2 linked regions of the Runella sp. SP2 genome follow. The protein of the gene in region 2 binds, or shares a complex with, the protein of the main gene of each other region. Links are inferred from orthologs where the notes say so. Each region holds a gene or a part of one and is shown on either strand. Other genes may lie near its edges. The genes, in order: rpmB and DTQ70_RS22110.

The links.
Region 1: DTQ70_RS22110 (region 2) and rpmB share a complex: the UniProt entries of both Escherichia coli proteins name them as parts of the 50S ribosomal subunit. The link is inferred for Runella sp. SP2 from one-to-one orthologs.

The regions. Positions count from the first base shown.
Region 1 is NZ_CP031030.1:6,837,043-6,840,118, forward strand. What follows is about bases 61-2,802. They hold rpmB (50S ribosomal protein L28), read right to left. Parts: upstream 1,673-2,802; coding sequence 1,448-1,672; downstream 61-1,447. Other genes in these bases: DTQ70_RS27520 (cellulose synthase family protein), read left to right, coding at 61-1,370; ruvB (Holliday junction branch migration DNA helicase RuvB), read right to left, coding at 1,750-2,778. Also shown: more of DTQ70_RS27520, read left to right, coding at 1-60; DTQ70_RS27535 (hypothetical protein), read right to left, coding at 2,850-3,076.
Region 2 is NZ_CP031030.1:5,493,974-5,496,987, reverse strand. Bases 218-2,897 are described here. They hold DTQ70_RS22110 (type B 50S ribosomal protein L31), read right to left. Parts: upstream 1,839-2,897; coding sequence 1,596-1,838; downstream 218-1,595. Other genes in these bases: DTQ70_RS22105 (molybdopterin oxidoreductase family protein), read left to right, coding at 1,979-2,897; DTQ70_RS22115 (SDR family NAD(P)-dependent oxidoreductase), read left to right, coding at 754-1,527; DTQ70_RS22120 (bile acid:sodium symporter family protein), read left to right, coding at 218-728. Outside these bases: more of DTQ70_RS22120, read left to right, coding at 1-217; more of DTQ70_RS22105, read left to right, coding at 2,898-3,014.

The sequences.
Region 1 (3,076 bases), 1.3 Mb from region 2 along the record:
TGGTTTGGAATTATTGGCGTCGTCAAGCACCGACGGATGGCCTGAGTCTGCTAACTAGCTTGCCAAAAGTTTGTGTACAACTTCCTATTTACAACGAACGTTACGTGATTGAACGCCTCATTGATGCCGTTTGTGCTTTTGAGTACCCCAAAGAATTGCTTGAAATTCAAGTATTGGATGATTCGACGGACGAGACCATTGCGCTTATCGCCCAAAAAGTAGCGCATTATCAATCAGTAGGGTTTGTCATTTCGCACATTCGTCGGCCTCAGCGTGAAGGCTTCAAAGCAGGGGCGTTGGCCTACGGACTGATGCTCACTCAAGCTGAATTTATCGCAATTTTTGACGCTGATTTTATCCCTGCGTCCGATTTTTTACAAAAAACACTGCCTCACTTTTCCTCGCCTTCGGTGGGGGTAGTACAAACCCGTTGGGGGCATCTCAATGAGTCTTACTCGTTGCTTACTCAGCTCCAAGCTTTCGGGTTAGATGGGCATTTTGTGGTAGAACAGGGCGGCCGAAATGCCAACGGGCATTTTATCAACTTTAACGGAACGGCAGGCGTTTGGCGAGCGAGTTGTATTACCGATGCAGGCGGCTGGTCGTCGGATACCCTCACCGAAGACCTCGACTTGAGCTACCGCGCGCAGCTTCGGGGCTGGCAGTTTGTGTATCTCGAAAAAGTAGAAAGTCCCGCCGAATTACCTGCAACCATGCCCGCGTTTAAGTCGCAACAATACCGCTGGATGAAAGGTGCTGCCGAATGTGCGCGCAAAAACTTATGGAAAGTGTTTAAAAATGAGTCGCTTAGGCTTTCGACGAAAGTCCATGCGGCTTTTCACTTGCTCAACAGTGGCGTGTTTATCGCGGTATTTGCAATGGCGTTACTGAGTATTCCCGCCTTACTTATCACGCACGACTCGCCGCGATTTAATTCGGTATTGGGGATTTTTCAGTTTTTTCAATTAAGTGTTGTTATTCTAGTTGGATTCTACGGCACGACGCACTACGGCCGAAAATCACTATCTGAACTAGCATGGCAATTGCCCTTATTTTTGACCGTCATCATGGGGCTTTCGCTGCATAATTCAATAGCGGTAATTGAAGGATATTTGGGAAAGAAAACGCCTTTTGTCCGTACTCCCAAATGGGGAATTGTTCAACACCAAGGAAATTGGCAGCAAAAAAAGTACCTCGTTCGGAGTCTCAACCCGCTCACTTGGCTGGAGGTAGGCTTGGTTTTGTACTTTGGGTTTGGTCTTGCACTGGGTTTATATTGGCAGACCTACTCGTTGGTTGGGCTGCACAGCATGTTGGTGTTGGGGTACGGGTTTGTGGGTTATTATTCTGTCAAACACTCGTTATCTTGACTTTTTGGGTTGGAAAGGGCAACAAAAAACCCCGCCGTCGCGGGGTTAAATCTTTTGCAAAAGATGGTTGTGTATGACTACAACGCGCCTACTTCTTTCAAAACTGCTTCAATACCTTTTTTATTGATAGTACGAAGAGCTGAAGTAGCCAATTTAATTTCTACCCACTCATTCAAAGAAGGAATAAAAAACTTCTTTGTTTGCAAGTTTGGATAAAACTTACGCTTGGTTTTATTGTTAGCGTGCGATACGTTATTACCAACTCGTGTTCTTTTGCCCGTAATTTCACAAACTCTGGCCATGACAATTGTTGTTTTCAGAATGAGGGTGCAAAAGTCGTGATTTTTTCAAAAAATAACAAGTCTTTTCTGAAAAAAGACTAGCCAAATAGGTCGCCCGTCCTAAATTTAGGGACAATTCCTAGGTGTCGATAAGCTTTTTCGGTGGCTTCTCGTCCCCGCGAGGTACGTTTTATAAATCCTTCTTGAATCAAAAAAGGCTCATAAACTTCTTCAATCGTTTCGGCTTCGTCGCCGCAAGCCGTTGCGATTGTGGTGATGCCGACAGGCCCTCCTTTAAATTTATCAATAATAGTACTTAAAATACGGATATCCATTTCGTCGAGGCCGTGTTGGTCCACATCAAGCGCTTTGAGGGCAATCTCGGCTATCTCTACCGTAATCCGTCCTTTTCCTTTGACTTGGGCAAAATCCCTAGTACGGCGCAATAAATTATTGGCGATACGCGGCGTACCGCGGCTACGGCGGGCAATCTCAAAGGCACCATCGTCTTCAATCGGTGTGCCCAAAATGGCAGAAGACCTTTTTACAATGGATGATAACAGTTGGGCATCGTAATACTCTAGGCGGCAATTGATTCCAAAACGTGCCCGTAAAGGTGACGTAAGCAAGCCCGCGCGGGTGGTCGCACCAATGAGGGTAAAGGGATTCAAGCTGATTTGAATGCTCCGCGCATTCGGTCCAGAATCGAGCATGATGTCGATTTTATAGTCTTCCATGGCCGAATACAAATACTCCTCCACAATTGGGTTGAGGCGGTGAATCTCGTCGATAAACAACACGTCGTTAGGCTGTAGATTTGTCAACAACCCAGCCAAATCGCTTGGTTTGTCCAGTACAGGCCCCGACGATGTTTTCATGGTAGAGCCTAATTCATTGGCAATGATGTTAGAAAGGGTTGTCTTTCCCAAACCTGGAGGCCCGTGAAGAAGCACGTGGTCGAGGGGTTCGCCCCGTTGTTTGGCTGCCGTTACAAAGATTCGAATGTTTTCAAGAATCTTGTCTTGCCCCGCAAAATCACTGAATGACAATGGCCGTAATGCCTTGTCAATTTCTTTTTCGATGGGCGAAAGTGGCTCTTTATTTCCTGATAGATAATCTTGACGCATACATCAAAGATACGTTAAAGTGGTGAATAGCGGAAGTCTTTGTGGACAAAGCGGTGTTTTACCACAAAAAACTAATCTCCTGCAAAGAATAGCCCCTTGATGTAACTTTCCCAGGGTTCGTTTTTATTGAGACGTAGCCAACCGATAAGCCCAAAGTCAGTACGAACCAGAAAATGTTCTTCTAGTTCAAAATCGGGGCGGCCAAATTCAGCCATCACTACTTCAACTTTATAGCCTTTGGGGAGGGTTGCTACTACTTCTTTGGAGGTTTTGTCTTTGTACAACGTAAGCTCTTTCA
Region 2 (3,014 bases):
GTGTCATCATTGGCCTCGTTTGTCAATTCACTATTATGCCCTTGGTGGGTTATACTTTGGCTGTAAGTTTTGACTTTCCTGCTGAAATTGCGGCAGGAATTATTCTAATTGGTTGTTCACCAAGCGGCCTAGCCTCAAACGTGATGGCGTATATTGCCAAGGCAAATGTGGCATTATCATTGACGATAACCTCTTGTGCAACCTTGATGGCTCCCATTCTTACACCTCTTTTGATGAAATTATTGGGAGGGTCGTTTATAGAAATTGATTTTATGAAGATGATGGTTGAAATCTTAAAAATCATCATTTTGCCCATCGGTGTGGGGTTGGCCGTGAATAAAATCTTTAGAAGTCAAACTGCGTTTCTAAACAAATACATGCCATTGGTTTCGATGGCAGGAATTGCCGTTATTATTTGTATCATTACGGCTGCGGGGCGGGATAGTTTGTTGAAGGTGGGCGGAATACTCATTGTATGTACATTGATTCATAATTTGGCTGGCTATGTGCTCGGGTATTGGAGTGCAAGATTATTGAAACTTCCCGAACAAGATTGTCGAACAGTCGCTATTGAAGTAGGTTTGCAAAATGGAGGGTTAGCCTCAGGAATTGCCCTACAAATGGGGAAAGTAGCAACTGTGGGGTTAGCGCCAGCGTTGTTTGGGCCAATTATGAACATTACAGGGTCATTGTTGGCGAGTTGGTGGAGTAAAAAACCAACCGAATAAGTAGGTAGAACTAAGAAGCGAATACATGAAAGAAAAAGAGTTTAGTGGCCAAGTGGCGATTGTAACGGGGGCTGGCCAAGGAATTGGCTTAGAAATAGCCCGTCAGTTGGCAGAACGGGGCGCGGCGGTTGTGCTAAACGACCTCGATAAAACATTGTCGGACGAAGGAGCGCTTGCTATTCAGCAGCAAGGAGGAAATTGTATCAGTTATCCAGGAAATGCGGCCGACGTTGACTTTGTGCAAGCAATGGTAGCTGAGGCTGTGAAGGTTTTTGGAAAGCTGACGACAATCGTGGCAAATGCAGGTATGACTACGTTTGGCGATTTTTTTGAATATCGCCCAGAATCGCTTCAACAGCTGTTAGATTTGAACATTAGGGGTAGTTTCTTCCTAACCCAAGCGGCGGCGCGCCAGATGCGCCTACAAGGGCAAGGAGGGCGTGTATTGTTGATGTCGTCGGTAACAGGCCACCAAGCGCACCAATTTTTGGCAGCTTATGGCATGACCAAAGCGGCCCTCGAAATGCTGGCGAAGAGTTTGGTGGTGGAGCTTTCTCCCCATGGGATTACCATCAATGCCGTAGCACCAGGCGCAACAATGACAGAACGCACGGCCGAAGATCCAGCATATAACCAAACTTGGAGTAAAATTACACCCATGGGGCGCCCTGCAACGGTGCAAGATATTGCCAATGCGGCACTGTTTCTGGTCTCGCCAGGGGCAGGGCACGTGACTGGGCAGTCGCTGGTTGTAGATGGAGGCTGGACGTCGGTGAGCCCGTCGCCTTATCATTCGTAGCTTTCACAATGGACATAAAAAAAGGAGCTGTTTTGGCAGCTCCTTTTTTGTGGTAAAAAAACGAAGAATTATCTCTTTCCGTATTTTCTAAGGAATTTGTCAACACGACCAGCCGTGTCAATCAATGTATTTTTACCAGTGTAGAACGGGTGTGACTGAGAAGTTACCTCGGCCTTGAACACAGGGTAAGTTTTTCCTTCAAACTCGATAGTGTCTTTTGTTGGGGCGCAAGAACGTGTTACGAACTTGTCATCAGTTGCTAAATCCCAAAATACGATTTCTCTGTAATCTGGATGAATTCCTTTTTTCATTTCTGTATCAGCGCTTTATGATGTTACGATGCTTTGTTTCAAAACGGGACGCAAAGATAGTAACTTTTTGAAAATCAAAAAAGTATCCTCCCAAAGAAGTTTGGTAAAAATATTTATATTGCATCAAACGAATGTAAAATATGACAAATTCGAGTGTACATTATCGTGCGTGTAATCTTTGCGAGGCCATTTGCGGTCTTGAAATCCACTACACGGATCATCAAGTGGTTTCGATAGCAGGAGATAAAAGCGATCCGTTTAGCCGTGGGCACGTTTGTCCTAAGGCCGTGGCGTTAAAAGATATTTATGAAGATCCCAATCGTTTGAAGAAACCCGTGCGCCGAACCGCTACTGGATGGGAGGAAATAACTTGGGAGGAGGCTTTGGAAGAAGTCGCGGCTCGTTTGGGGAAAATTCAGGCAAATGATGGCCCTGATGCAGTCGCAATGTATGCGGGAAATCCATCGGTGCATAATTCTGGGACGTATTTGGCAGGAACGAATCTGATGAGGGCTTTGAAGACAAAAAATATTTTCTCTGCAACTTCGGCCGACCAATTACCCCACCATTTTGCCGCTTGGCAGCAGTTTGGACATCCGTTTTTACTGCCTATTCCCGACATTGACCGTACCGATTTTTGGTTGATTTTGGGAGCCAACCCCCTTGCCTCTAATGGAAGCTTGATGACGGCACCTGATGTGGCAAATCGTTTGAAAGCGATTCAACAGCGCGGTGGAAAAGTGGTGGTCGTTGACCCGCGCTATACCGAAACTGCCGCCAAGGCCGACGCCCATTTCTTCATCCGTCCTGCTACCGATGTCTTTTTGTTATTGGCTATGTTACAGGTGATTTTTGAAGAAAAACTAGAAAAAGTGCCAGCCTATGCTGATGGATTGGAGGAGTTGAAAGCGCTAGTAGCGGCTTTTTCACCTGAACAGGTAACTGAACGTACGGGGATTGAAACAGCACATATTCGACAGTTGGCTAGGGAGTTTGCCAATGCCCCATCGGCGGTTGCGTATGGGAGAATTGGGTTGTCAACTCAGGCTTTTGGAGGTGCTTGTCAGTGGTTGGTGAATGCCCTCAACTGCGTCACTGGAAACCTTGATAAAGCGGGTGGAGCCATGTTTACCCAACCTGCCATGGATATTTTAGCTACCTCCAAAGGGGAGTACA